4 regions of the Exiguobacterium sp. SL-10 genome follow, and region 4 is predicted to be linked to each of the others. Evidence: riboswitches for the same ligand, from Rfam matches in the RefSeq annotation. Region 4 holds a riboswitch; each other region holds the start of a gene.
What was found. A riboswitch is a leader RNA that binds a small molecule or an ion and turns the genes downstream of it on or off. The one in region 4 is predicted to bind S-adenosylmethionine.

Region 1 (7,650 bases), on a different contig from region 4:
CATCCCGTACGAAGGGGATGCATGGGACATCGTTCTCCGCGACCATATTCCGACAGAAGCGATCCCGTTTGGTACAGTGCTCACGCTCGCGGCGACAGGTTCAGAGATGAACTCAGGATCGGTCATCACAAACTGGGAGACACAAGAGAAGTACGGTTGGGGCCATCCGCTCGTCTATCCGACGTTCTCAATCCTTGATCCGCGTTACACGGTATCGGTACCAAAAGATCAAACAATCTACGGTATCGTCGACATGATGAGTCACTGTTTCGAACAATACTTCCACCCGAACCATGCACCGGTCCAAGAGCGCATGACCGAAGGCGTCTTGAAAGCGGTCGTCGAATCGGCACCGAAGCTCGTCAATGATTTAGAGAACGTCGACTTGCGTGCCATCATCTTGTTCTCAGGTACGATCGCCTTGAACGGTGTGCTGCAAATGGGTGCTTCAGGTGACTGGGCGTCACATAACATTGAGCATGCGGTATCGGCTGTCCATGACATTCCGCACGCAGGAGGGCTCGCCATTCTGTTCCCACGCTGGATGGAGCATGTGCTCGATGAAGACAATGCGGCACGTTTCGCCCGCCTCGGAACAGAAGTGTTCAATGTTGAACCGGCCGACACGGATTTGGAGACGGCGAAGCGTACAATCGCAGCCGTGCGCGCCTTCTTCGATGAGCTTGGTGCACCAAGCTCGCTCCGTGACTATGACATCGACGAGTCGACATTCGACGCCATCCTTGATTCTGCTATGAAACGTGGTGCGTTCGGTCGCTTCCGTACGCTCGAACGTGAAGACGTGGCGGCCATTCTTGAGTTGAGCAAATAAGGCGATTTGATGCCTATTTTGCAATAATGATTGAACGAATCCGACGTTTCCGTTTATGATGGGTCATGTATGGCTCTTCAAGGAGCGATTTAAAGGAGGAAATGACATGTCAACAGTACGTTTCGATTATTCAAACGCCCTGTCTTTCGTCGGGGAACATGAAGTCGATCAATTGCAAGAAACCGTGAAAGCAATGCATTCGGTCATCCATGACCGTAGCGGGGCAGGTAGCGATTTCCTTGGGTGGGTCGACCTTCCAACAAACTATGATACGGATGAGTTTGCCCGCATCAAAGCGGCCGCGGAACGAATCCGCGAGAACTCGGACGTCCTCGTCGTCGTCGGAATCGGTGGATCATACCTCGGCGCACGCGCGGCAATCGAGATGCTTCAACATTCATTCTTCAACGTATTGTCAAAAGAAGAGCGCAACGCGCCACAAGTCTTCTTCGCTGGTCACAACATCTCGTCTACTTATTTGACAGAGTTGCTCCACGTGCTCGAAGGCAAAGACGTCTCGGTCAACGTCATCTCGAAATCGGGAACGACGACAGAGCCGGCGATCGCGTTCCGTGTCTTGAAACAGTTCATGGAAGACAAATATGGTCAAGACGGTGCTCGTGAGCGCATTTATGCGACGACAGACCGTGCTCGTGGCGCCTTGAAGACGCTCGCGGATGCAGAAGGTTACGAAACGTTCGTCATCCCGGATGACGTCGGAGGCCGTTTCTCGGTCCTCACACCGGTCGGACTCCTTCCGATTGCGGCGGCAGGCATCGATATTGACGCTCTCATGGAAGGTGCACGCGACGCACAAGACGCGTATTCGTCACCAGAGCTCTCTGAGAACGAGGCGTACCAATATGCGGTCGTCCGTAACGCCTTGTATGCAAAAGGCAAGTCGATCGAGTTGCTCGTCAACTACGAGCCGGCCCTTCACTACGTGTCAGAGTGGTGGAAACAGCTTTACGGCGAGTCGGAAGGAAAAGACAACAAAGGGATTTTCCCGGCGGCAGTCGACTTCTCGACCGACCTCCACTCGATGGGGCAATACATCCAGGAAGGTCGTCGTGACTTGTTCGAGACGGTCATCCGTGTCACGAACGTCCGTCATACGATGAACGTGCCAGAAGACGCACAAGACCTCGATGGCTTGAACTTCCTTGCCGGCGAAACGATTCAATTCGTGAACGACAAGGCAGCCGAAGGAACACTCCTCGCCCACACGGACGGAGAAGTCCCGAACCTCGTCGTCGAATTGCCGGATATGACGCCGTACCACCTCGGTTACTTGTTCTACTTCTTCGAGAAGGCATGCGCGATGAGCGGATACATTCTCGGGGTGAACCCGTTCAATCAACCAGGTGTGGAAGCGTACAAAGCGAACATGTTCGCGTTGCTTGGAAAACCAGGTTACGAAGAGCAAAAAGCTGAGCTTGAAAAGCGTTTGAACCAGTAATTTCGAGTAGGTCCGCTCCGGCGGGCCTATTTTTTTGTTTGAAACTGGAGGAAGACAAGGTAAAGTGAGAGTAGACAGGGGAAGGAAAGGGATGGACTATGTTGACATTCACAGACTACTATCACAATAAAGTCGAGTTGAGCTTTGCGCACTATCCATTTTCGGATACGCCGCTCCACGTCTGGGTCGTCGCCCGCTACGAGAATCAATGGGTGCTGACGAAGCATAAACAACGCGGACTCGAGTTCCCGGGCGGAAAAGTTGAGCCTGGCGAGCATGAGGACGATGCCGCGATTCGGGAAGTGTATGAAGAGACGGGCGGTGTCGTGAAGACGCTGCATTATCTCGGACAATACCGCGTGCTCGGACGCGGGGACACGGTCATTAAAAATATTTATTTTGCTGAGATTGAGCGCTTTGACGATCATCCGGCAGTCGATGAGACCGACGGAGCCGTCTTGATGGCGGAGTTGCCAACGAATTTGCTCCGGAACAACCGGTACAGCTTCATGATGAAGGACCGGGTGCTCCCGGAAACGATGAAGGTGCTCCATGAAAAACGCTTGGTTTGACAAGGTCGAGGTCCTGCCGCCGTATGCCGGCTATCCGATTCACCGAGGCTGGTATGCGACGCGCGACGGTGAGGACGTCGTTGCCTATACAATCACGCCGAAACGGCCAAACGGGCACGTCTTGTTTTATTTGCGTGGTGGGACCGGACGAATCGGGGACGTGCGTTTGCCCCGGTTGATGCAGTTTGCGGCCAGAGGCTTCCACGTCGTGGCTCCCGTCTATCGGGGTAACCATGGCGGAAGCGGGAAAGAGGACTTCGGCGGGGCGGACTTAGAGGACGTCTTGTCCCTCTATGACCGCGTCCGTCGAACGGATACGTTTATTCATGCCCTTGGTTTCTCGCGCGGGGGCATGATGGCGTTATCGCTCGCTGCGGAACGGCCGCTCACGTCCGTCACATCATGGGCGGGTGTCACCAATCTCGAGTGGACGTATGAAGAACAGCGCTCGATGCGGAAAATGCTCCGTCGCATGACCGGGGGGGACCCGGAAGCGGCGCGTGCGGCTTATGTGGAGCGTTCGCCTCTCTACAAAGACTGGGAGGCCCCGACATTATTGATTCACGGGACAGACGACGAGCAAGTGCGACTTCGTCATGCGACAGCCGTGGCCGAACGAATGGGGGAGCGGGCCGAGCTTTGGGTCGTTCCGTTCGCCCATCAACTCCCGTTTTGGGAAAAGTGGAAGACGACCGAAGAGGCAATGGATTGGATGTTAGCCATCGCACAAAAAAATGACTAGTGCCTGCTCGGGCGCTAGTCATTTTTTATTAGACGATGATTGGACCGGCCGCAACGACCGCCTCACTCGTTTTGGTGAATCGCTTAAAGTTGTCTTGGAACTTACGGGCGAGCGCTGCCGCCTCGGCGTCATAACGGGCCCCGTCTTTCCATGTACCACGCGGATCAAGCACGTCCGCTGGCACTCCGTCGATGTGGCGTGGAATCTCGACGTTGAAGATGTCGTGGCGCGTCGTCTCGACGTCACGTAGTTTTCCGTTGACGGCAGCGTTCACCATCGCCCGTGTATAGGCGAGTTTCATCCGTGAGCCTTCCCCGTATGCTCCGCCAGTCCAACCCGTATTGACGAGATAGACGTCGACGTCATGTTTCTCGATCAACGTACCGAGCATATCGGCATATCGTTCCGGCGCGAGTGGCAAGAACGGTGAACCGAAGCATGTCGAGAACGTCGCTTGTGGTTCAGTGACACCGCGCTCCGTACCGGCGAGCTTCGATGTATAACCCGATAAGAAGTGATACATCGCCTGCTCCTTCGTCAATTTGCTGATTGGAGGCAACACCCCGTATGCGTCAGCCGTCAAGAAGACGATCGTGTTCGGATGCCCGGCCCGTGAAGGAAGCATCGCATTATCGATGAATTGAATCGGATAGGCGGCCCGTGTGTTTTCGGTGAGCGAGATGTTCTTGTAGTCCGGCGCGCGAGACTCGTCTAAAACGACGTTCTCAATCAACGAGCCGAATCGGATGGCATCATAGATTTGTGGCTCGTTCTCACGCGACAAGTTGATTGTCTTCGCGTAGCAACCGCCTTCGATATTGAAGACGCCGTCTGGAGACCAGCCGTGTTCGTCGTCGCCGATCAAATGTCGCTCTGTATCGGCCGATAACGTCGTCTTTCCGGTACCAGATAGTCCGAAGAAGAGAGCCGTCTCACCGGCGTCCGATACGTTCGCCGAGCAGTGCATCGATAAGACATGCTGCTCTGGTAACAGGAAGTTCATGACCGAGAAAATCGACTTCTTAATTTCGCCGCCGTATTCTGTTCCCCCGATCAGAATGGTCCGCTTGGCGAATGAGACGAGAATGAACGTTTCTGAGTTCGTCCCGTCGACGACCGGGTCGGCCTTATAGCTCGGTGCATAGATGACCGTGAACGGCTCGAAGGCACCTTGTGTCGGCCATTCGCGCAAGAACAATTGTTTCGCGAACAAGTTGTGCCATGCGTATTCCGTGATGGCCCGGACCGGAAGCGTGTAATGCTCGTCTGCCCCGGCAGACGCCTCGAGATAATAAAGTTTTTCTTTCGTCTCGAGATGTGTGAGCACTTTATCGAGTAGTGCGGTGAACTTCTCTTCCGCGATCGGTTGGTTGACCGGACCCCAGTCCACTAAATGATTGCTGACTTCATCTTGCACGACGAATTTGTCTTTCGGTGACCGTCCTGTGAATTTACCTGTACTGACCGATAAAGCCCCGTCTTTCGTCAGTACGCCTTCCCCGTTGCGAATGGCTTCTTCCACCAGTTCTGGAACCGTTAAGTTCCGCTTCATGTCGGCACCTTTAATTAATTCTTCGATTTTCAGGAGCGTTGTCGCCATCCTGAATCCCACCTTTCCCCTAAATAGATGTGGATGAAATCCGCATACTTCCGCGTTTAATTAGTATGACGTTTTTTATTATATGTGACATACTAATCAAAAACAAGCATTTTTTACCCCTTAAAGTAAGCGCTTTCTTACATTGTCATTCTAACATATTCTGTACCAGGTCATAGTACAAAAACAAAAACCGTCAAAAAAATGTTTGATATTTCACAAACATAACTAATGGACGTACATGAAAAGTTTGACGAATTCGGTCGATACGCTTGACAGAACGGGGTGTCATTTATATGATGGTCTTCGTAACGGATACTCTTATTCTGAGCGGTGGAGGGAACAAGGCCCTACGAAGCCCAGCAACCGTCCGATTTGTCATTGTTATTCGGAAAAGGTGCTATCCTGAAGCGAAGCGCAAGCTTCGAACGATAAGAGGGTAAGGAAGAACGATTCAACCTTTCCCATTGAACATGGCGAAAGGTTTTTTTCATTACCGTCCCAAAGCAACGCGTAAGGGGAACGAGTACCGTCCACACATCACCCTTATTATAGGAGGTTTTTCGAAATGGCAAACTTGAACCGTCGACTTTTCACTTCGGAGTCCGTCACGGAAGGACATCCGGATAAAATTTGTGACCAAATCTCAGATGCGATTTTGGATGCAATTTTAGCTGAAGATCCAAACGCCCGCGTTGCGGCTGAGACATCTGTCACAACAGGTCTCGTGCTCGTAGCGGGTGAGATCACAACATCAACTTACGTGGATATCCCGAAAGTTGTTCGTGAAACAGTTCGTGAGATCGGCTACACACGTGCGAAATATGGTTTCGATGCAGAGACTTGTGCGGTCCTCACATCGATTGACGAGCAATCAGTAGACATCGCCCAAGGTGTCGACCAAGCGCTCGAAGCTCGTGAAGGACACATGACTGAAGAAGAAATCGATGCGATCGGTGCTGGTGACCAAGGTCTCATGTTCGGTTACGCAACAAAAGAGACACCTGAACTCATGCCGCTCCCGATTTCACTCGCTCACAAATTGTCGCGCCGTTTGGCAGAAGTTCGTAAAAACGGAACGCTCGCTTACCTTCGCCCTGATGGGAAGACACAAGTAACAGTCGAATACGACGAAGCGAACAACCCGGTTCGCATCGACACGATCGTCATCTCGACACAACACGCCGAAGACATCACGCTCGAGCAAATCCAAGCTGATTTGAAAGAGCACGTCATCGATGCGGTCATCCCGGCTGAACTCATCGACGCAGACACGAAATACTTCATCAACCCGACTGGCCGCTTCGTTATCGGTGGACCACAAGGGGATGCAGGCCTTACAGGACGTAAAATCATCGTCGATACGTACGGTGGTTACGCTCGCCATGGCGGCGGTGCGTTCTCTGGTAAAGATCCAACCAAAGTTGACCGTTCAGCGGCATATGCAGCTCGTTACGTAGCCAAAAACCTCGTTGCAGCGGGACTTGCTGATAAAGCAGAAGTACAACTCGCTTACGCGATCGGCGTTGCCCACCCGGTATCGATTGCGGTCGACACGTTCGGCACAGGTAAATTGAGCGAGACTGAGCTCGTCGAACTCGTTCGCGAGAACTTCGACCTTCGTCCGGCCGGCATCATCAAGATGCTCGACCTTCGTCGCCCAATCTACAAGCAAACAGCAGCTTACGGCCACTTCGGTCGTACGGACGTTGAACTCCCATGGGAGCAAACGGACAAAGCGGCAGTGCTTGAAGAAGGCGCGAAACGCTTCGCATAAGACAGTAGAAACGACCTTTCTCAGCGAAAGGTCGTTTTTTTATGCTCGTGGTTTATTGTCATTTGATGATTCGCTATTATTTGACGAGGTTTCTTGACCGAGCGCCGTATCTTTCGCTTCGACGACTTTCTCACCGATGTCTTGTAAATCGGCCTTCGCTTCTTGCGCCGTTCCGACGACTTTGTTCACGTCTTCTTTGACGGTATCAACTTCACCAGCGACTTTTTCATAGACGTTTTGGACGTCAGTGGCAACTTCTTGGATGATTCCAGAAGCCGATTTCACTTGGTCGATGACTTGTGAGGCTTTTCCGGCCGGGTCTTGTTTGACCGTATCGACGAGACCGCCGACCGACGATTTCGCGCTCGAGAACGATTGTTTCGTGTTCTCGCGGTTCGACGTACTAAGTAGGGCGAGCAATCCACCGACGAGGGCGCCGAGGAGCATCCCGGTCACGACGGTGATTTTAGGACCACCTGTATTTGATTGGTCAAACTGACGATTTGGATTGTTGGCTTGTTCTACTTGTGGATCGTGTTGTAGTTTCGGTTCCATAGTAACACTCCTTTTTGTAAGTTGGCATTGATACTCTTATACCCGAGTCAAAATGGAAAATAACGTCTTCCTTCATTTCGACATCAAAAAGTAATAAGCGGGCAGGATATTTTTTT
Region 2 (7,650 bases), on a different contig from region 4:
GGAGTATTTGGAGTGCTTTATTCATCTTGACGATTTCCTTGTTCGCGACAGGCGTATTGAACATACCGGCCATCGAGCCGTTGCATTTCTTTTTAATCGCGTTGCTCGTCATCATTTTTCAAATGGACTCCATCGAACGGAAAGGTGTCTATTTCACATTTTCAGAAAGTATCGTCCTCATCATTTTCTTGTTTTTCGATTTCGAGACGGCCCTGTTCGTCAACCAAATCGGCCTACTCGTCTTTCAGTTCGTCAACTTGAAACCACGCGTCGCGCTTCGGCGCTTCCGCTTCACGTATCCGTGGAACGCGATCACATCGTTTTTAGAAATCGCGATCCCGGCCAGCGTGTATGTTGCACTCGGCGGTGAGACCGGTCTCGGCTTTTATTCCCAAGACTCGTTTCTCCCGCTCGCCGGTTTGATTGTTGCCATCATTTTGAATACGGTGATCCAAAAGTATCAAGTCGGTTGGTGGTTCCGGGTCGATATCCCGGTCCGCGATTTTTTGAACATCGCGTTTTATACGTATATCGTCAGTCTCATCTTCATTTTGGCGGCATCGTTCTTCCGAGAGACGAACTTGCTCGTCGTCAGCAGCATCGCCGCCGCGCTCACGTTTTTGATCAAGCGGCTCGTCATCCAAAAAGGTCGACAAGACGCTTTCAAGTCATTGATTGAGCAGTATGATGAAGCGAAAGAAGCCGTGTCGCTCTCGCAGAGCGAGGCCCAAGCCATCGAAGTGTTTCTCAGTCAATGCGAGCGACTCAATCACTATGACGAGGGGTTCGTCGAGTTTAAATTGTTCGACCGCACGCTGTACTTTGATTTGAAGACGCGTCAGCCGATTGACCGTCACCTCGTGTTTGATTTGCTCGATCACGCTTATCCGAACGAAGCCTCAGTCGAGTATGAGATGCGCTTCGAATGGGACGCACCGCTGTCGAAGGAATTTAACGACGACTATCACAGTTTCATCTCGGTCCGATCCGAGGAGATTGAAGGAATTCGCACGTGGCTCGTCATGACCGGCGAGCACGTCTACGGCTATCCTCCGATCATTCAACGCGAGATCGTCAAACTGCTCAAGTCGTTCAACCGGACGATCAGTCGTTGCCACGAACGCGACCGTCTCTACACGGAGAGCCGGACGGACAGTTTGACGCTTCTCGCCAATGCGCGGGCTTTTTATGAATACGGGATTCAACAAATCTCGGATGGGTCGATGTATCCGATTTCGGTCGCGATGCTCGACATCGACTTTTTCAAGAAAATCAACGACACGCATGGACATCAAGTCGGGGATCGTGTGCTCCAAGAGTTCGGGCGACGGATTCGCCAAGTATTGCGTACCGACGACTTTGCCGCCCGTTACGGCGGCGAGGAGTTCATCTTGCTGTTGAACCGATGCGATGTCGAACAAGCCATCGAGATCGCCGAACGGATTCGTCAACAAATCGAGAGCAAACCGTTCCATGTCGACGGGATTGACATCTCGGTAACCGCTTCGATCGGTGTTGATACGATTCTGATGTTCGGTGACAAACGCCTCGATGATACGATTCGTAACGCTGACCGGGCCCTCTACGTCGGCGGCAAATACGCCGGACGCAACCGTGTCGCCCATTACAATTTCTTGACGACTTGACGTATCCCCCACGTTCACCGCGTGGGGGTTTGCTATTGACAAGCGGATGTGAAACAGGTACGTTAGGGAACGTGTCTAATAACTAAATATCACAACTTTTTTATCAAGAGAGACTGAGGGACTGGCCCAGTGACGTCTCGGCAGCGGGTAACCTGTGCCAAATCCAGCGAGCAGTCTGCTCGAAAGATGAAAAAAGTGTTTTCTTGTAGAGGGGGCCTTTTTTCAGAAGGCTCTCTTTTTATTTTAATCAAATGAGGTGAATCGATTGGAACAACCAACAGCTAACAAATGGGCGCTCTTGCCTTTACTCGTCTTCCTCGTCTTCTTTATTGGGGCAGGCATCTACTATGACGACTTTTATAAATTTCCGGTCTTGATCGCGGCATTAATCGCGGTCATCGTCGCGGCGATGATGACGAAAGGTAGCGTCACCCAGACGGTTGAACGCGTCGCCCAAGGCGCGGGGAACCCTGGTATTTTGATCATGGTCTTCATCTTCTTGCTCGCCGGGGCGTTCTCGAACGTCGCGGAAGCAATCGGCGCAATCGATGCGACCGTCAATGCGGCACTGACGTTTTTACCGTCCTCGCTCTTACTGAGCGGTCTATTCGTCATCGCGGCTTTCATCTCGATGGCGATGGGAACATCGACGGGCACAATTGCCGCCCTCGCCCCAATCGCACTCGGTATCCATGAAGAGAGCGGCGTCAATATCGCCATCGCGGCGGCAGCCGTCGTCGGCGGTGCCATGTTCGGGGATAACTTGTCGTTCATCTCGGACACGACGATCGCCGCCGTCCGGACCCAACGCACAAATATGCGCGATAAATTTCGGACCAACTTTTGGATCGTCCTACCGGCCGCACTCATCACAATCGTGCTCTTATCCATCTTGTCGAGCGGTGAATCGACTGTCGATGCGGCCGCGTTTGAATGGTACAAGCTGATCCCCTATCTCGCCGTCATCGCTCTCGCCTTGACCGGGTTGAACGTCATCCTCGTCTTGCTCGGCGGCATCGCCTTGACCGGCATCATCGGGTTGATCGATGGGAGTTTGGCTGTCACGTCATACGTCACGGCTATGGCCGACGGAATGATGGGTATGGCCGAAATCTCAATCTTGACGCTCCTCATGGGCGGACTCGTCGGACTGATTTCGCATAACGGCGGACTCACTTATTTGCGTGACACGCTCACGTCGCGGATTCAAAAACGGGCCGGCGCCGAATGGAGCATCGCCGGGCTCGTCAGTGCGACGAACGTCGCGACGGCGAACAACACGATTTCGATTCTCGTCGCCGGACCGCTCGCGGCGAACATCGCCGACGATTATGACATCGAGCGTAAAAAGTCAGCGAGTGTACTCGACATCTTCTCGTGCGGCGTCCAAGGCCTGTTGCCTTATGGCGCGCAGCTCCTCATCGCCGCCGAACTGACGAACACGGCGTCACCGGCACTCGTCCCGTATATGTTCTATCCGTTCCTCCTCTTCATTTGTGGCGGATTGGCGATTGTCTTTAACTTCCCGCGTTTCAAAAAGCGCGCCTAACCAAAACGACCCTTTGAAGCATTAGCTTCGAAGGGTCGTTTGACGTTTTGCGTCACGTTCACGTTTCAGTTGTTCGTTTCGTTTTTTGAAGGCGCGCCGCTTGAGCAGTTCTTCGAGACCACGGCTGATCGCCCAAAGGACGAACAGCAACAGTCCAAGTATCGATAAGCGGAGCGGACTTTGAATAAACTCCTCCCACTGGTCGCCAATGACGGAGAAAATCAAGACGACAAGCAATTTTCCAAACCCGGCCGCCATGATAAACGTCCGGAGCGGCATTTGAATGAGGGCGAGTAAGTACGTGATCAAGCTGACGGGGATGAACGGGAGTGAATATAAAAAGCCAAGCGAGATCGGACTCATATGATTGATTCGTTCAAGCCAGTATACTCCTTGTTTGTGCCTCTCGAGCCACCGCGTCATCGGTTTTCGGAATACGTAGCGCACGGCCGCGAAGACAAGAATGGTCCCAAGTAAACTGCCGACCCAAGACAATAACGTCCCGAGCAAGAACCCGTACGTGGCTGCATTCGCTGAAATGATGAGCACGAGCGGAAGAAATGGGAAGATCGCTTCAAGGAACGGTGCTCCGAGTCCTGCCCAGGGGCCTCCCGGAAGTTCTTGAAGCCATTCAATCAATTGGATAATCCATTGTTGGAGTGATGTGAGCATATCAGTTTCCACCTTCGACTTTCATTAATACCTTTTTACCCGATTTCGCTCAGGAAGACGCATCCCCCTGCACGCCTTCAAAAAAAATAAAAAGTATTTGCGAAATTCCGCTGTGATATCTATCATATAATATGGACTTGTGGTTGCAGGCAAGTCCGTTTGTCGAACGACACAACCCAACGTTCGTTTTCCTGCAAAAAACTGAACACAGGGGAGTAACACAAATGGAAACAAAACCAATGCGGGTCTTGCTGTACTATAAGTACGTCAATATCGAAGACCCAGAAACGCTCACACAAGAGCATCTGAAGTATTGCAAGGACCTTGGAATCAAAGGACGCATCTTGATTTCTTCCGAAGGAATCAACGGCACGTGCTCTGGGACTTGGGAACAGACCGAGCAGTACATGAACGACTTGAAAGCGAACCCGTACTTCAGCGACATCGAGTTCAAAATCGATGAAGTCGAAGAACATGCGTTCTCGAAAATTTTTGTCCGTCATAAAAAAGAACTTGTGACGTGGCGCTTTGATGGGGAATTCGACGTGCCTAAACAGCACGGTGCGTACCTCGAACCGGCAGAATGGAAAGAGATGATGAATCGCGACGATGTCGTCATCCTCGATGTTCGTAACAACTACGAGTACGATCTTGGTCACTTTAAAAATGCGATCAAAATCGATGTAGAGGCTTCTCGTTACATGCCAGATTGGCTCGAAGAGAACAAGGACCTCTACGAAGGGAAAACGTTACTCACGTACTGTACCGGAGGCGTCCGTTGCGAGAAATTTACCGCATATATGCGTGACCAAGGTCACGACAACATTTTCCACCTTAAAGGCGGCGTCGCCATGTACGGCAAAGACGACGCTACGAAAGGCGAAGACTGGGAAGGCGAGCTTTACGTCTTTGACGAGCGCATCAACGTCCCCGTCAACACGGTCAACCCGTCGATTGTCTCTGAGTGCATGCACTGCGGGACGAAGACGGTCCGTTACGTTAATTGTGCCAACCCGGTGTGTAATGCTCAACATTTCTGCTGTGAAGCGTGTGAACCGAAGCAAATGCGTTCATGCTCGAAAGAGTGCCAGGAGCATCCACGTAACCGCTATATCATCGAGAATATCGCGGACAAACTTCAGGAGACTGAAGGCGTCGTCGGGTAACAAAAATCGACCGAAAAGCACTTCGAGCCTATGCTCGGGGTGCTTTTTTTGACAAAAACTTTACGTCTAGTGCCTGACAGAATCGGGTATAGTGTAGATACCATTGTCAGACAGGAAGTGAATCGATTGCTCTTTAACGAACCTTTACTCGCCGCCTTGCTCGCGTGGTTCATCGCCCAAGCGGCCAAGCTCGTAACCGAACTCATTAAAACACGAGATTTTGAACTCGAAATCATGTTTGCCTCAGGTGGGATGCCAAGCTCCCACTCCTCGACCGTCGTCGCATTGACGACCGTCATCGGGCGCATCGAAGGACTCGACTCCAGTATGTTCGCCCTCGCCTTGATTTTCGCGACGATCGTCATGTACGACGCGACAGGCGTCCGGCAAGCGGTCGGATTCCAGGCTCGTTTATTGAACGACTATTTCAAAGGCATCAAACATGAGACGCCGATCTTAAATGAGTTGGTCGGTCACACCCCGTTCCAAGTCATTGTCGGTGCCTTGCTCGGTCTCGTCATCGGATTGTTTTTCCCGATTTAATATGAATTGTGGAGGCATGTCGCCCCTTCTTCTCCAAACGCCTCATCTTTTTGTGAACTTTCACAACAGAGACGGTATAGTGAGAGAGAGGAGGAATCGACATGCCTTTTTTGCAGAAATCTTACGAATCGCTCGATACGCTCGCCGAAGCCATCGGACAGGCGATTCGGGCTCCGATCACGATTGAAAATCGCCACCACCAGTTGCTCGCCTATAGCACCCATCCCGACTCGACCGACCCGGCACGAATCGCGACGATTATCGGTCGCCGCGTCCCGGAAGCCGTCATCGAGGATTTATGGGAAAGTGGAATCCTGCAAGAAGTGATCGATTGCGACGAACCGGTCGTCATCCCGGCCCGGATGGCCGTCGGTCTCGGGGAGCGTGCCGCTGTCGTCATCAAGCAACAGGACGATGTGCTCGGTTATATTTGGAGTCTCGCCCGAACGACCCCGTTTTCTGACCAAGAGCTCACCGTGTTGAAAGAAGGGGCAAGTATCGCTAAAAAGCTGCTGATGACCATCGCCATGCATGAACGACGCATCGATGCCGAGCTCGAGCGTTTCTTTTTAGAAGTGTTGGCCACCCCTAACTTGTCGTCCGCTCATCGCGAGCGCTTAGATGAACTCGCCCCAATTGCCGTCGCCAGCCGACTCACAATCATCGAGTGCAGTCAACCGATCACCCCACAGCTGGCGGAACGATTGTTTTACGTCCTCGCGACCCAACAAGCGATTGAGGTCGTGTTACATGCAATCGATGGTCAACAGTTACTCGTCTGGCATTATATGAAATCGGAGTTGGCCGAGGAAGAGACGGCCCTCTTGCAATGGGCCGACCGCTTCGAGACCCAGCTGCGAGATAAATTTAACGAGGTGGAGCCGCGTCTTGGTGTCAGCCGGCGTTTCTTTGAGAGCGACATGTTGTATGCCGCGATGGAAGAGGCACGACGGGTCACATCACTTCGCCGGAAGTTTCCGTATGAACTTGCCACGACGCACACGTTCGAACAGATTGGCATCTATCAACTCGTCCCAGATCTCGCTCGCCGCATCGGGCTGCGACTCGAGACGCATCCGACCATCGAACGTTTGCAAACATATGATGTCGCCCATCATACCGAGCTCGTCACGACGCTCGAATGGTATTTCTATTTTGATGGGAACGTCAAACGTGTCGCATCTCATCTTCATATCCACCCGAACACCGTGCTCTATCGGATTCGACGCATCGAGGAGCTGACGAATATTACGCAAGTCTCCCTTCCCGAACGAGCCGCCGTCTACCTCGCCATCAAGGCTGGCCAATACCGACAAGACGATTAACGTCCACTTTGTGTTTTTTCACAAAGTGGACGTTGTCATTTTTAGAATCCATGCTAAAGACAGCGTTTTCGGATGGGTCTATACTAGAAGTGTGAACAAATTGTGTCAGTAGAGAGAAAGGGGAGCTATACATGAAAATCGGGGTATTGAAAGAGATTAAAAATAACGAGAACCGCGTCGCTTTGACGCCGATGGGTGCATCCATGTTAACAGAACTTGGACATGAGGTACTCGTCGAGACCGAAGCCGGAGTCGGGAGCGGTTTCACGAACATGGAATATATCGATGCCGGGGCGACGATTGTCGATACAGCCGCGGATGTTTGGGGAAACGTCGAATTGGCGTTGAAAGTAAAAGAACCGCAACCATCTGAATACCGTCATTTCCGTCCGGACTTGACGCTCTTCACGTACTTGCACTTGGCGGCCGAACCAGAACTTACGAAAGCACTCGTCGATTCAGGGATGACGGCGATTGCTTACGAGACGGTCGAAGTCGATCGGACGTTACCGCTCCTCACACCGATGAGCGAAGTCGCAGGACGGATGGCCGCCCAAATCGGAGCACAAATCCTTGAAAAGCCACACGGCGGAAAAGGGATTCTGTTGTCTGGCCTGCCTGGTGTACCTCGCGCGAACGTCACCGTTATCGGGGGCGGTGTCGTCGGAATGAACGCAGCTCGCATCGCCATCGGTCTCGGTGCCAACGTCACGATCATGGACATCAGCCCGGCCCGCTTGCGCCAAATC
Region 3 (7,650 bases), on a different contig from region 4:
GTGACACGCGAATCCCGAAGCGCATGATCGGATATTGGACGACGAGCACGGTGATCGCATTGACCGTCAACAGGTAGGCGAACAAGCGTGAGCCGTCACTGAAGCCGTCATGAAACGCGATGAACTGCGGCAACGTCGCATTGAACTGACTATAGCCGATGATGGCAAAGATCATGCCGATGATGACGGAGCGGAACGTCTTATCTTGTTGTAACACACGGAACGTCTCCGTCAAGCGCGGCCGGACTTTGACGCCGTCCCCTTCCTCGAACGGATACTTGCGGAACAATGTCGAGATGACGAGTCCGTATAGGACATAGACGCCCGTCACGACGAAGAAGGCGCTCTTCGCTCCGGTGAGCGACAACACGACCGCGAGCAACGGCCCGATCGCCGCCGCGATATTGATTAAAAAGTAGCGGACGTTATAAACGATGACGCGTTGGTCCGGCTGTGTCGTATCGCTGATGAGCGCACGGGACGCCGGTTCGAGGAACGACCGTGACACACCCATGAGCACCGAGAATATGTAAAACCAAAACAAGTCCGTCACAAGTGCGAAGCCAGTGAACGTGACCGCATTCAAGGCGATCCCGATCAGCATCAACTGCTTGCGCCCATACCGGTCAGACAACGTCCCCCCGAAAAAGCTCATGAATAACCCCGATAGCGCCGAGATGGCGAATACCGTCCCGATGACGCTCGCCGAGAAGCCGAGCGTCGCGAGATAAATCGCAAAAAATGGCATAACAAAAAATGTCGACAGCCGGGCAAAAAATGTGCCAAACAAGACACCCAGCGTCAGCGGATGAATGTGTCGTATGTTCATCCGGATCCCCCCTTTTTCTACATATATATAGTGTACTTCGAATACTTAGGCAAAACTACTCCAAACAAAAAAGGCCCGGGATGTCCCGAGCCTTGACGAGATTATTGTTTGACCGGTACGACTGCACCTTTGTACTCTTCCAAGATCCACTCTTGTGTCTCTTCTGAAGTGAGGACTTCAAGAAGTGCCTTGACGCGCTCATCCTCTTCGTCTCCTTCACGTGTGACGATCAAGTTGACGTAAGGTGAATCTTCGCCTTCGAGGGCGATGGCGTCTTCGAGCGGGTTGAGGCCAGCATCGATCGCGTAGTTCGTGTTGATGAGGACCGCGTCCCCTTCACCGTTGTTGAACGCTTGCGGGAGAAGTGCCGCTTCGACGTCCGTTTTGAACTCCAAGTTTTTCGGGTTGTCGACGATATCTGCAACCGTCGCATCTGTCGTCTTGCCTTCCGCTAGTGTGAGCAAACCTTCCGATTGGAGCATCGTGAGGATCCGTCCATGGTCAGCGACCGACGAGCTCATGATGATTTCAGCACCTTCTGGAAGCTCATCAAGTGATTTGTAGTCTTGTGAGTAGACACCGATCGGCTCGATGTGGACACCGCCAGCTGATGCGAATTTGTAGTCTTTGTTTTCAGCCATTTGCGACTCGAGGTACGGCTCGTGTTGGAAGTAGTTCGCGTCGAGCTCCCCGTCCGCGAGCGTCTTGTTCGGGAGAACGTAGTCTTGGAACTTCTTAATTTCGAGCGTATAGCCCTTCTCTTCATATTCGTCTTGAATGTGTTCTAAAATCTCAGCGTGCGGGACGTTCGACGCGCCGACGACGAGCGTCTTGTCATCGCCTGAACCTGATTCTGAATCCCCACCGCCGCAAGCCGCGAGAATCGTGAGTGCTGAAGCTGCTGTCAATCCGAGTACTGTTTTCCATGATTTCATTATAAAACCCCTCCAAATTTTCTATTTCGATCAAGCGGAACGCTTGTCAATTACGGATACGAGTCGATCGCCGATGAACTGGATGACGAAGACGATGACCAAGATTAAGACGGTCGCGACGAACGTGACGTCGCTTTGTGAACGCTGGAATCCTTCGAGGAACGCCAAGTTACCAAGTCCCCCGCCCCCGACGACCCCTGCCATCGCCGTGTAACCGACGATCGCGACGATCGTGACCGTGATGCCTGACACGATGGCCGGCAACGCTTCAGGGAACAATACTTTATAGACAATCTGCCATTTCGTCGCACCCATCGATTCGGCCGCCTCGATGACGCCGCGGTCGACTTCGCGAAGCGCGAGCTCGACCATCCGCGCATAGAACGGAGCCGCACCGATGATCAGTGCCGGCAGTGCTGCCGTCGAGCCGAGCATCGTCCCAACGACGAGTAACGTGAACGGGATGAGCAAGATAATCAAAATGATGAACGGGATTGACCGGAACACGTTGACGATTGCGCTGATGATTGTGTAAATCGGCCGGTTTTTCATCATGAGTGGCTCGTTCGTGACATATAGGAGCATCCCGAGGGCAAGACCGATGACGAATGTCGCGGCTCCGGCGACGAGCGTCATATAGAGCGTCTCCCACGTCTGTTCCAACATAACTTGCCAATCTACATTAGGAAACATCGCTTTCTACCTCCACTTCCACTGCCTGTGACCGGATTGAGGCGATGGCCCGCTCGACTTCAGCCGGCTCTCCGATCAATTGGATGAATAATGTCCCGAGGGCACCGACTTGTGACTGCGTCACGTTCCCGCCGATGATGTTGAAGCCGATATCATGCTGCTTCAACACTTCCGACAAAATCGGTTGTTCGGCCGTCTCGTTCAAGAATTTAAGCTTGACGATTTGACCGCTCGGATAACGGGCTTTCAAATGCTCGAACGTGAGCGACATGTCCTCGACCGCACCAATTTGTTTGACGAACTCTTTTGTGATCGGCTGCTCCGGATGTTGGAACACGTCGGCGACTTGTCCGGTCTCGACGACCTTCCCGGCCTCCATGACGGCGACACGGTGACAAATCTTTTGAATGACATGCATCTCATGGGTGATGAGGACGATTGTCAAACCGAGCTTCTTATTGATACTGACGAGCAGTTCGAGAATCGAATCGGTCGTCTTCGGGTCGAGGGCGCTCGTCGCTTCATCGCAGAGGAGCACTTCTGGATTCGTAGCGAGCGCGCGGGCGATCCCGACTCGCTGCTTTTGGCCACCCGATAGTTGTGACGGATAGCTGTCTTCTCGTCCGGCGAGGCCGACGAGTTCGACGAGTTCTTGGACGCGGCGTTTGCGCTCGCTCGCCGGTACCCCGATGAGCTCGAGCGGGAAGCTGATGTTCTCAGCGACCGTGCGCGACCATAATAAGTTGAAGTGTTGGAACACCATCGAGACGTTTTTACGTACCCCGCGTAGTTCCTTCGGCGTGAGCTTCGTCAGCTCGCTGCCGGCGACCACGATTTCACCGCTTGACGGTGCCTCGAGTCGGTTGAGCAACCGGATAAGCGTCGACTTTCCCGCTCCCGAATATCCGATTATTCCAAAAATTTCGCCGCTTTCAATCGTAAGCGACACATCATCGACCGCCTGGACCCGACCGTTTTTCGTATCGAACCATTTGGCCACATTGCGTAGTTGAATCAATCCATTTCCCTCCTGACAACAAAAAAAGTACGCACGTTTGAGCAAACGTGCGTACTTTATCGTACGGACAACGATTGCTCTCATCTTCCAAGGTTTACACCTTGCTGGAATTAGCACCATTTCGGATTGCTCCGCGGTTGCTGGGCGTCATAGGGCCAGTCCCTCAGCCTCTCTTGATAAGAGTGGTTGCGTATTTGATTAGCCTTATCATAGCGACATATTATTTTCATGTCAAACTATTTTATGCAAAAAAATAAAAAAAGGTGCCATCCGAGGATGACACAGAACGTAGCACCTTGAGACACGGGAAGGACAACCCATAGATGAACCTCTTTTGCCCGATCAGAGCATTCATCCTTATATGGGGGATTTTACCCAATCATCACTCGGTCTTCGAACGGACCATGCAATTACGCGACCGGTGCCTCGACGCTTGATTTTTTTGGGGGACAATCGAAGGGACGGTCCACCTGAAATCGCGTAAGCTCATGCAGCGGTTGTTCGAAAACGTCTTGCTGACGGGAAAATCTCGTCCTATGTTGTGTTCAAGTAAGATGTTGTAATGAATATATCATTCGTGAACTTTCTGTGTCAACTGATTATTTAAAATTTTCAGATTATTCTCATCATCCTATCTCATTTAACGAAAGATAGGACGTGCTGAACGTTTTGAAACGCATACAACCGATCCCGAACCTGGCCATTCTCCAGCTTTAATAGCGCCGGGACGCTCATGACCTGATACGCCTCAAGCTCGTTCGGGATAAAGTTGGCGTCACGCTTTTCAATCCGGATTTCTGGGTCGACCGCCTCGACGACCGAGAGCATTCGCTCCGCCACGGCGCATGTACCGCACATCGGAGCGTATATATATAAGAATCCGTCTGTCATCATTGTTCTCACCTCTTCTTTTAGTATATGAATGCGGACCGCTCTGTTCAAAAGTTGTGCTCAAATGGAAAATTCTGAACATTTCAACATTTCTTGTTGACGCTCGCCAGAAAGAAGCATAGTATGGTCATTAACTTTATTGCTTTTGTACATAACAGCATACCAGTAGAAAAGGACAGGTGAATCCCCAATGACGGAAGAGAAGCTTACCGGAAAACAGTTTTTGATGAACGTATTGAACGGCCTCAGTCTAGCCATTCTCATCGCCCTTATCCCGAGCGCTTTGCTCGGTGAATTAACGAAAGCCATCTTGCCGTATGTTCCGTCCTTGCAGTTCATCTTGGACGCGACGACGATTGCGATGCGCCTCTTACCAGTCATCATCGGTGTCGCCGTCGCCATGCAGTTCGGACGCTCGGCACTCGAGGCCGGGACGATCGGCATCGCCACCCAGGTCGGCAGTGGCGCCATTCGCATCGAGGAAGGCGCATTCCTCATGGCCGGGATCGGTGACGTCATCACGGCCGGCGTGACGGCCGCTCTCGCGACGTTCCTTGTCATGCAGCTGTCGCCACGTTTGAAGACGTACACGGTACTCGTCTTGCCGATGACGGTCATCGTCGTCGCCGGAGGGATCGGGGCGTTCCTGCTCACTTACATCTCACAAATCACGATGTACGTCGGGACGATCATCATGACGATGACGGAACTGCAGCCGATCGTGATGGGCATGTTGATCGCGATGGCGTTCTCGCTCATCATCGTCTCGCCAATCTCGACGGTCGGCATCGCCACGGCCATCAGCCTGTCTGGTGTCGCCGCCGGGGCGGCCAACCTCGGCGTTGTCGCAGCGGGCTTCGGTCTCGCCATCGCCGGCTGGCAGATGAACGCGACGGGAACATCCATCGCCCACTTCCTCGGCTCGCCGAAGATTCAAATGGCGAACTTCGTCCGTCGTCCGATCATGATGTTGCCCGTGCTCGCCAATGCGGCCATCCTCGGAGCGCTCGCAGGCATCCTTCGAATTGAAGGTACACCAATCAGTGCCGGTTTCGGTGTGTCTGGTCTCATCGGACCGATCAACGCCTTGCACCTCATGCCCGGCGGTTTCGCGCTTTGGAACGTCATGCTCGTCATCGTCCTGTTCGGGCTCATCCCGGTGACACTCGGGATTGTCTTCTACCGCCTGTTCAACCGGACGTCACTCGTTCAACCGGAACATTACCGCCTCGATTTTGAATAATACAAAACCCGGCTTCTCATGAAGAGAAACCGGGTTTTGTTTAGCCTTGAATCATCGCTTCATATTCTTCGGCTGACATGAGTTTATCGACGTCTGACGCGTCGTTCAACTCGACTTCGATCATCCAAGCGCCTTCGAACGGTGCTTCGTTGACGAGTTCTGGTGAATCGGCGAGTGATTCGTTCACCGCTGTGATTTTCCCAGAGATTGGAGCGTACAATTCTGAAACGGTTTTGACCGACTCGACCGAACCGAATGGCTCATCGAGTAAAATCGTGCCGCCGACTTCAGGAAGTTCGACAAAGACGATATCCCCTAGTTCGCTTTGTGCGAAATCTGTGATCCCGATGCGGGCCACGCTTCCGTTCACTTCAACCCATTCGTGCTCTTTTGAATAACGTAGATTGGCTGGTACTTTGCTCATCTTAACTTCCCCCTCAAATGAATTAGACTCACACGAGTATTATAGCACTTCGCCCCAAACGTCTGTAAACGACTTTTCTGAAAATCCGACAGTTGATTTTTGACCATCTGTCACGATCGGGCGCTTCAAAAGCATACCATTACTCGCTAAAAGCTCGATTTGTTCGTCTTCTGATAGATTTGGCAACTGATCTTTGATGCCTTCGTTTCGATATACCTGTCCGCTCGTATTGAAGAATTTTTTAAGCGGCAGACCCGACTGTTTCCATAGCTCAGCCAACTCGTCTTTTGACGGTGTCGCTTCGACGATATGGACGTATGTATAGTCGATGCCGTTCTCTTTCAACCACTTTTCTGCTTTTTTACACGTACTGCATGGCGGATAGCCATATAGTGTCACCATGTTCATCACCTCTTCTATAAATGTAGCACATTCCGAATCAACCGTTCACGCCTGAAGCAAACGCTCGATTTCTCGCTTCAACACCGCGTTCACCGAATGACGCGCTTCGATATGTTCGAGGATGACCGCAGCCGCCTCGACGGAACGTCCATAACCTAATACCCCTTGTTCGAGGAACGTGATCACATCAGGATGCTTCGCCTCAACCCGACGTGTCGGATTAAACGGGTCGCTCGTCTCCCCATATGCGAGTAACACGTTATTGACGGCCGACACCTGAATGAGTTCGAATCCGGCGAGCTGTTCGCCGCGCCGTTCCCGGAGCAGTCCGACGTATAGGTTCGTCAACGCCTCCTCATAGCGGTGTGCGGCGTCTGAAGGATGCGTGATGACCTTCGGCGTCGCGAATGTATCGAGCGCCTCGTCGCGTTGCCAGACGACACGACCTGGCGTATAGGCGATTCCAGGCATCTCCACCATCTCGAACACGGCGAACTCGGCGTAAATGCCATCCTCATACATGACCTTATGCCCATCTTTCGTATTTTGGAACTGATACGCCAACGGCTCGACGGCGAGCCAATCTAAATTGTCGATGAAGCGTGCCTTATACCCGTCTTCGACAATCAAAAAGAAATCGAGGTCCGAATAGTCGTCAAGCCGATCCGTCTCGAGCCCGATCGAACCGAGCGCGAGTAACATCAATGTCCCTTCATGCGTCGCGACCAAACGGCCGATTGCGTCCATCCGTTCTAACAAGTCATCTCGTCTCATATGTATCCCCTCCTTTTCTCATTGTACGGTGTCGGCAGGGCAAAAAGAAAGGGCCGACCGCGTCCGGTCCACCCTTTCTCTTGCTTGCTTACACGATAAACTTGTTCGCTTTGATGAGGCTCGCTGCGACTTCGCGCTTCGTGCCGATGACGTTGATTGGCTGATAGCGGCTGAACTTCTTCATCGCCGACAAGAGCATGCGCTGCGCGTCGCCCGATGCGGCCGCGTACAACACTTCTTTCGCCATGAGTTCGACTTGCTTGAACACTTGCTCGGCGAAGATCTCCGTATAGCGGACTTTCTGTTGGTTCTTCTCAGCGCCTGTGCGGGCGATGGCTTTCTCCGTCCGCGCGATGGCCGCTTCAAGCGCATAGATGGCGCTGATGATGTCGGCGATCTTCGCGAGGATCTCTTGCTCGTTCTGAAGGTCTTGCTGATATT
Region 4 (7,650 bases):
TTTATAGTCGTTCGTTTCACCACTCTTCGTCGACGGGCGCGCGGTCTCGATGGCTTCGATCAATCGATCATACGCCTCGCCGCTAACATTCACCGCATCAGGGTAAGGGAGCGGGACTTCGCGGTGATACGGATACTTATGGAGGTAAGCGAGCGCTACTTCATCTGAATTGACGATTTCGGTAAGTGGAGGATTCGGTCGATAACGCATCGACAAGGTCTTCGTCACCATTTGTCCATCCAGATTAATCGTAAGTTCATATAACGGATAAGGTGTCATCGGTTCCATCGTGCCACCGTTATGGATTCGACGGAAGGTTAAACTGTCAGCCCCGTTGAGTAAATCTGCATCTTGTAAAATGGAGGAGGAATAGCGAGCCTTGTCTCCACCATAAGACAGGAGCAGAAGAGGCAGGTTCGTCTCCGTATGTCGCCCTAGTGCGATGAACACATCGGACGGTCTAAGGTTTGGCAAAAAATGGAAGGACGGGTTAAAGTAGCCCCCTTCTCCAATCCCAATCTCGACGGTACCGCTAAATCCGGGCGAGATCCTCATGAGCGTGACCGGATACGGTTCGATGTCTTGTCCATTCTCATAGAAGGCGTCCGGCTTATGTAGCGAGGCCCGCTCGTTCTCCGTCGCGACATGAACGGTCGGAAGGAACGAGATCTCCGTGCCAACTTCGTCTTTTAAGAAAGACGGCCGTGCCTCGAGCTCGACGGCCCGGTATCCTTGCTGCCCGTCCATCCGCTCTGATCGACAAAGCGCATAGACCGCATCCCCTTCGACATAGGTCACTTCGTCGAAGGCATATCCATCATAATCCTCATTCATGAACGGGGCACGGGTCGCATACGCCATCCCGAGCACCGAGAACGTCTCTTCGTCTAGTTCGGCCAATCGTTCTTTGTCTTCACATTGGTTCAAAATTGTTTCGGCATTTACTTCCGGCTCTTGACTGTTTATCGTAACCCGTTCGGCTTGCCAGTGCTCCTCGACATGGCCGTAGCGGACGACGTCCACGTCTTCCGAGCAGCCTGCCGTCAACCATAAAAGTGACAATGCCATCAACGCTCGTTTCTTCATGTTCAACCCACTCATTTCTTCTTTAAATCGGGGAAGTAGGACAAGAACGTCTCGGCCCCTTCGCTCGTCAGTTTATATGTCTCTTCGGTTGATCGGTCGGTCACGTAGATATCCAGCTTCTTCGATCGCTGTTTATACGTCACCTCGAACTCTTGACCTTTGTGTCCATCGACAATCGTCAAGTATCTGTAGTCACCCTCATCGCCTGAGCGGTTCGTCGGTTCAGCAGAGTCGATCGCTTGGACGAGGTCGTCCATCTCGTTGCCGGCCGCTTTTAAGAGCGCTGGGTATGACAACGGAGATTCTGTATTGAACGGTTGTTGGTGAAGGTAAACGAGTGGACCGGTCACAAGTGGCATGTAGTCTTCCTCAAGCTGTGTCTCGAGCTTCGTTCGTTCCGCTGTCGACAATAAATCCGAGGTGCGGTAGTTGAACCCCATCGTCTCATTGACGACTTTTCCATCGCGGGTATAGGAGAACTCATACAGCGGGTAAGTCTTGTCCGGGACGAGCTCCGTCTCAAGCGGGAGACGTTCGACGGTTAACGCCTCATATGTATGTCCTTCTGTGGTCGGGTCAATCATCGACTCGAGCGGAGTCACAGAAATATAAAGATCCGCAAACATGAGCAGCAAATACGGTTTCTCAGTGAGCTTGTCATAACCAATTGCCAATTTGATATCAGTCATGCCGGCCATCGACGGGTCGAACGAGAACAACGGGTATGGACTCGGCATTCCTCCGACCTCCAATTCAATCTCACCGTACAGAGCCGGGGAAAAGGCGACGAGCGTATCGAGGAACGGTTCAATCGGGTTACCTGACTCATTCAATTCATCCGCATTGCGCAAGGCGGTTTTGGCGGAATCGTCGGCCGGTCCGACTACGGGATAGCGATTAATCGGTGTACCTGTCTTCACGTCCACATCGTCAGGGAACGACTCGATCACTTGCGCTGAGAATCGATTTGATGCCATATCACGACAAATGGCATAATTCTCATCTCCTTTCATATACGATACGGCCTTGAACGCATACTCTTCACCCGTGTCCGTCATCGGATAACGGTTCGCCACAATCGTATCGAATACGGTCAAGTCGCCTTTTAGCTCGGTCGTCAAGTCACCGGTACAGGCTTGAAGTGTCTCGTCGGCTGAATGAAGGGAAATCAGCTTCTCTTCGTCATACTTGTTAACGGTCCAATGCGCGTCGACGTACGACAAATTCACGACGTCTGGCTTTTCCCCACCGCAACTGGCCAATAAGCCCATGGATAATACGAGTGCACTGGCTAACTTTTTCAAATCATCCGCCCCTTACAATCTATTTGCACCAATTTTACCATTATATGACTTTAAGGAGGAACAGGAAAAAACCCGTCCACTCTCATGGACGGGTTCGCTCATTCAATTATACGGCTTGATCAATCGCACGCGTCAGTCGCGTCTCGACGTCGTGGGCGATCGATTGAAGCGACTCATCCTCAATCAGCTCAATCAGTTTCGTCGGCTTAGGCATACCGACATGGGTCGACCCATCTTTCGTGAAGACGGCGAGCTTACACGGCAGGAAATAGCCGCCTTCCCGATGTGCCGTAATGACTTTCTTCGCTTCTTTCGGGTTACATACTTCAAGGATGCGATAGTCCCCGTCGATCGCTTGGCCTTTCTCTGCGAGCGTCTCACTCAAATCAAAGTCCCAGAGCACTCCGAACTCTTCTTCCTTGAGCGTCGCTTTCAGCTTCTCGACGACCGCTTCGACCGTCTGGTCTGTCTTGACCGTGTAATCAAACATGCGAATCCCTCCTCGGTTATGGTCTCTTTCGTCATGTACCCGAACTGACTGACGACAAATCGTTCGATGTGATAAAAAATATATGTGATTTGAAACATATTCGATGTCCGTTACGTATGTATGAGAGAAAATAAAGAAGTCCAACCTTACGCAAAGGAGAAGTGGTTGCCGTGACGGTCACCGTATTCACACATACAAGCTGCAGTTCTTCCCGTAAGACGATTGATTGGTTACGCGAACAGAACATCCCATTCATCGAGAAGAAATTGACCGATCAAGGGATGTCGTTCACCGAGTTCAAAGACATGCTCCGCCTCACCGAGAATGGGACGACCGACCTGTTGTCCGTCCAAAAGAGCGTGTACAAACAAGCGGCGGACCAACTTGACGAGATGTCGCTCCGTGAGCTGTACAGCTTTGTGGCGTCGCACCCCCAGATCTTGAAGAGTCCGATCGTCGTCGACGACAATCGGATTCAGATCGGGTTTAGCGAGAAAGAGATTCGTACGTTTATCCCGCGCCATGACCGAATCGCCGAATTGAAACGATTGCTCGACAACAAGTAAGAGCCCTGCCGAAGCAGAGCTCTTTTCTTATGCCTTCTTGAGCCGGGCCGCCAAACGGTTCCCGAACGATTGAATCGATTGGACGAGTAGGATGAGGACGAAGATCGTCACATACATGACCTCCGGCTCGAAGCGGAGATGGCCATACTGATAGGCGATATCGCCGAGCCCACCTGCTCCGACGAGACCGGCCATCGCAGTCGCCCCAATCAAACCGATCGTCGCAATCGTCAACCCGAGCACGATCGAAGAACGCGCCTCCCGAATCAATACATACCAGATGATTTTCCGGGTCGAGATGCCCATCGCCTCATACGCCTCGACGACACCACGGTCGACCTCGAGCAGCGCTGACTCCATGAGACGTGCGATATACGGTGCCGTGAACACGATGAGCGGCAACAGTACGCCTTGAACACCGATTGTCGTCCCCATGATGAAGCGGGTGAACGGCAGGATGAAGAACAAGAGGATGATGAACGGGATCGAGCGGACGACGTTGATGACGCTTGATAAAATACCGTAGAAATAACGGTTGGCGAGTCGGCCGTTCGGACGCGTCAAGACGAGGAACGTCCCGAGCGGCAAGCCGATCAACGTCGAGATGACAAGCGCGATGCCGGTCATCGTGAGCGTCTGAATCGTCCCCGTCCAAATCAAGTCACCCCAATTTCCCCAAAACTGAACCATGGCTCGTCACCTCCTTCACTTTCACGCCGCTCGCTTCTAGGAAGCGGACGGCTTGGTCGGTCTGAGCCTCATCGCCGTCCAAGTGGACGAGCAGATTGCCGACGAGACCACCTTTTAGCTTTTTAATGCCACCCCCGATGATATTCGGGAGCAAGCCGAACCGTTTCGTCAACTGGGCGAGCACGGCCTGTTCACTTTGATGGCCGATGAACGACAAGTTGACGAGTGTCCCATGTGTGCTCAATTCTTCGACGACTTCTTTCGGCACGTCGAGGTTCGTCTTCAAAAATTTCCGTGTCGTGCCGTGCTGCGGGTCCGCGAACACGTCGAGCACGTTGCCTTCCTCGATGATTCGTCCTGCCTCGATGACGGCGACCCGGTCACAGATCCTTTCAATGACTTCCATCTCGTGGGTGATCAGGAAAATTGTTAATCCGAGTTCACGATTGATGTCGAGCAAGAGATCAAGAATCGACTCGGTCGTTTCCGGGTCGAGCGCGCTCGTCGCCTCGTCGCTGAGGAGGATATCCGGCTCGTGCGCTAGGGCCCGGGCGATGGCGACACGTTGCTTCTGTCCGCCCGACAGTTGTTCCGGGTAGTGTTTTCGATGCGCCGTCAATCCGACGATGTCGAGGTACTTATCCACTCGTTCACGGATCGTGCGCTTATCAAGTCCTTCGAGACGGAGCGGGATGGCGACGTTCTCTTCGACAGTCGCCGTCTTGAGCAGGTTGTAATGTTGGAAAATCATCCCGATCCGATGACGGAGTTTTGAGAGCCCACGTTTGTCGAGCTTCGTGATGTCCTGTCCCTCAATTTCGACATGGCCCGACGTCGGCCGTTCGAGCAGATTGATCATGCGGATGAGCGTACTCTTGCCGGCCCCGCTGCGACCGATGATGCCGAAGATCTCGCCTTTCTTAATCGTGAGCGTGACGTCGTCCAGTGCGGTCACAGTCCCTTTGTTCACCGTGAACGTCTTCGTGATTCCGTTAAGTGCAATCATAGGCCCTCCTTAAAACGCCGGGACGATCGAGCCGTTGAACGTCTCTTCGATGAACGTCCGGACCTCATCCGAGTGATAGTACGATTTGAGCGTCGCGACGACTTCGTCATCTTTATTGTCGGTGCGGACGACGACGTAGTTCGGATACGGGTTGTCGACCGTGTCCTCGTGGAACAAGGCATCCTCGTTGATCGACAGACCGGCACCCATCGCGAAGTTTGTGTTGATGGCCGCGAGGGCGACTTCCGGGAGCTGGGTCGGGAGCTGCGATGCCTCGAGTTCGATGAATTCAAGGTTGAGCGGGTTCTCGGCGATATCACGTTTCGTTGCCTTGTCCGTCAAGCCTTCCTTCAGCGTGATGAGGCCCGCTGTCTCATAGAGACGGAGCGCGCGTAGTTCGTTCGCCGGGTCGTTCGGGACGGCGACCTTGTCGCCTTCTTTCAAGTCCTCGATGTCGGTCAATTTCTCTGAGTAGAGACCCATCGGGAAGGCGACAGTCTTGAACACGTCGTCGATTTTATAGCCTTTGTCGGACTTTTGCAGTTCAAGGAATGAGAGCGTCTGATAACTGTTCACGTCGAGGCTGCCCTCGGCGAGCGCCGTGTTCGGCGTATTATAGTCGTTGAACACTTTGATATCGAGTTCGAGGCCGTCTTCGGCCGCGAGTTCTTTCACTTTCTCGGCGATCTGTTGGTGCGGCCCGCCCGTGACGCCGATTGTGAGCGACTCCGTGCTGAGCGCCTCGCTCGCGTCCGATTGTCCGCACGCCGAGAGGGCGATGGCGGCGAGTAGTGATGTTCCTGCTAGTACTGTTTTCTGTTTGATGTTCATGTGTTTTTCCTCCTCCAAAATGAAAGCCCGCTACTCATGAAGAGTGGCGGGCACGACAAGACGAAGTCGGACACGCTCATCTCCCAGACGATTTCGTCTGTTGGAATTAGCACCATGATCATAATGATCTGGTTGCCGGGTTTCATAGGGCCAGTCCCTCCACCACTCTTGATAAGCAATCGGTCTATTTAATTGTTATCATCTTACTTTCAATTCTTTTATTTGTAAATAGGTAATTGTAAATTTTCAAAAATTATTTTCAAATAATCTTTATCAAGTGGTGCCGGCAACTGTTGTAACTCCGTCTCGGTTATGACGGAATCGACGAGAATCGGGATGTCACTTGTCCTAACCCCTAGCGTTGCGAGCGTCGTCGGGGCACCGAACCGTTTCAACCAAGCCTCCAAATACGGGACGTCAGCTGAACGACGCAACCGCTCTTGGACGATCAGTCCAAACCCGACCTTGTCACCATGCAAGAAAGAGTGGCTCGATTCGAAGCGGCTGAGCGCGTTATGGACCGCATGGCCCACGGCGACACGTGTCCCGGCGTCACCAAAGCCACCGACGGCGCCGCCGATGGCGATCACGTGATCGACCGCGAAGCGGACGGCATCGTTATACGACTCAAAAGCGTGCTCGCTCAAATCAAGTTCGACGAGACGCCCGCACTGCTCGGCCAAGGCGAGACCGGTGTTGACACCGGCGTCAATCGAGCTGTCGCCGCTCAAATAGCGGGCCTCGTAAAATTTAGCGACCGTGTCGATGACACCGGCTCGGAAGTACTCATAGGGGGAGCGCCTCATGACCCGCGAGTCGACGATGACCCGCTCGATGACGACGCGGAACATGTCGTACCGGTCGTAGCTCCCATCCTCCTCATAGACGACGCTGAGTGGTGTGAAAGCGGCACAGTTCGAGGCGAGCGTCGGGATGACGATGAGCGGGACGTTCCGTAGAGAGGCGACGAGTTTGGCCGTATCGACGAGCTTACCGCCTCCGACAGCGATCAACACGTCGGCGTCAAACGAATTGATCCGCTCGACTTCAGCGTCCGTACACTCTCCGCGGAACGCCGTGGCTGGATAGTCCGCAATCGCCGGATGGATGTCCCGAACAACGTCATATCCGTTCTGACCGTGCAGGACATGGGCCCGACGACCGTCAATCAAGTCGTCGAGACGGTCGAGCGCGTCATCGGAGTGGTCATACTCGAGCACTGCTTGACGAATCATGCCCGTACCTCCTCATAAGCGGCGAACAATCGTTCAATCCGTTCGACAGCCTCGTCAATCTTTGGTTCTGGTGAGACGAGACCGAAACGGACATAACCGTTCCCTTCCGAGCCGAAGAAATAGCCCGGCGTGACGGCGACTCCCGCTTCATATAACAGCTTCCGCGAGAATGATTTGGCATCGCCCTCAGGCACTTTCGCCCAGACGAAGAATGAGCCTTCCGGCGGTTCGACGGCCCAACCGGCCCGATTCAATCCGTCGACGAGGCGATCACGACGGGCCTCGTACAGTCGTGCCAAATCGTCGCGAATGGTGCGCGGCGCCTCGAGCGCGGCGACGGCGGCCGCTTGGATCGCTGAGAAGACGCTGACGTGGACGTGGTCCTGATACGTATTGATTGCTTCGATGATGTCAGCGTTCCCGACGGCAAAGGCGACGCGCC

Region 1: it holds a riboswitch for S-adenosylmethionine, as region 4 does, so the genes downstream of both, metK (methionine adenosyltransferase) here and EVJ33_RS05245 (MetQ/NlpA family ABC transporter substrate-binding protein) in region 4, are expected to answer to the same signal.
Region 2: it holds a riboswitch for S-adenosylmethionine, as region 4 does, so the genes downstream of both, EVJ33_RS04275 (Na+/H+ antiporter NhaC family protein) here and EVJ33_RS05245 (MetQ/NlpA family ABC transporter substrate-binding protein) in region 4, are expected to answer to the same signal.
Region 3: it holds a riboswitch for S-adenosylmethionine, as region 4 does, so the genes downstream of both, EVJ33_RS13350 (methionine ABC transporter ATP-binding protein) here and EVJ33_RS05245 (MetQ/NlpA family ABC transporter substrate-binding protein) in region 4, are expected to answer to the same signal.

Annotation. Positions count from the first base shown of each region.
Region 1 covers NZ_SJUP01000009.1:39,033-46,682, forward strand. Annotated here, with positions in the region: gene EVJ33_RS10870 (iron-containing alcohol dehydrogenase) at 1-832, shown strand, start outside; gene EVJ33_RS10875 (glucose-6-phosphate isomerase) at 939-2,291, shown strand; gene ytkD (RNA deprotection pyrophosphohydrolase) at 2,390-2,863, shown strand; gene EVJ33_RS10885 (alpha/beta hydrolase family protein) at 2,844-3,605, shown strand; gene pckA (phosphoenolpyruvate carboxykinase (ATP)) at 3,634-5,205, opposite strand; SAM riboswitch class I at 5,521-5,640, shown strand; gene metK (methionine adenosyltransferase) at 5,771-6,979, shown strand; gene EVJ33_RS10900 (hypothetical protein) at 7,019-7,534, opposite strand.
Region 2 covers NZ_SJUP01000002.1:262,525-270,174, reverse strand. Annotated here, with positions in the region: gene EVJ33_RS04280 (GGDEF domain-containing protein) at 1-1,646, shown strand, start outside; SAM riboswitch class I at 1,744-1,839, shown strand; gene EVJ33_RS04275 (Na+/H+ antiporter NhaC family protein) at 1,912-3,195, shown strand; gene EVJ33_RS04270 (TVP38/TMEM64 family protein) at 3,217-3,867, opposite strand; gene trhO (oxygen-dependent tRNA uridine(34) hydroxylase TrhO) at 4,092-5,033, shown strand; gene EVJ33_RS04260 (divergent PAP2 family protein) at 5,151-5,576, shown strand; gene EVJ33_RS04255 (PucR family transcriptional regulator) at 5,678-6,901, shown strand; gene ald (alanine dehydrogenase) at 7,033-7,650, shown strand, end outside.
Region 3 covers NZ_SJUP01000014.1:46,409-54,058, reverse strand. Annotated here, with positions in the region: gene EVJ33_RS13365 (MDR family MFS transporter) at 1-829, opposite strand, end outside; gene EVJ33_RS13360 (MetQ/NlpA family ABC transporter substrate-binding protein) at 931-1,764, opposite strand; gene EVJ33_RS13355 (methionine ABC transporter permease) at 1,795-2,457, opposite strand; gene EVJ33_RS13350 (methionine ABC transporter ATP-binding protein) at 2,447-3,475, opposite strand; SAM riboswitch class I at 3,553-3,658, opposite strand; gene EVJ33_RS13345 (thioredoxin family protein) at 4,112-4,378, opposite strand; gene EVJ33_RS13340 (PTS sugar transporter subunit IIC) at 4,557-5,609, shown strand; gene gcvH (glycine cleavage system protein GcvH) at 5,650-6,033, opposite strand; gene EVJ33_RS13330 (arsenate reductase family protein) at 6,073-6,435, opposite strand; gene EVJ33_RS13325 (hypothetical protein) at 6,481-7,209, opposite strand; gene EVJ33_RS13320 (acyl-CoA dehydrogenase family protein) at 7,298-7,650, opposite strand, start outside.
Region 4 covers NZ_SJUP01000003.1:118,258-125,907, forward strand. Annotated here, with positions in the region: gene EVJ33_RS05215 (hypothetical protein) at 1-1,086, opposite strand, end outside; gene EVJ33_RS05220 (hypothetical protein) at 1,098-2,390, opposite strand; gene EVJ33_RS05225 (DUF302 domain-containing protein) at 2,497-2,880, opposite strand; gene EVJ33_RS05230 (Spx/MgsR family RNA polymerase-binding regulatory protein) at 3,051-3,446, shown strand; gene EVJ33_RS05235 (methionine ABC transporter permease) at 3,474-4,136, opposite strand; gene EVJ33_RS05240 (methionine ABC transporter ATP-binding protein) at 4,108-5,142, opposite strand; gene EVJ33_RS05245 (MetQ/NlpA family ABC transporter substrate-binding protein) at 5,152-5,973, opposite strand; SAM riboswitch class I at 6,047-6,151, opposite strand; gene EVJ33_RS05250 (iron-containing alcohol dehydrogenase family protein) at 6,192-7,208, opposite strand; gene EVJ33_RS05255 (aminotransferase class I/II-fold pyridoxal phosphate-dependent enzyme) at 7,205-7,650, opposite strand, start outside.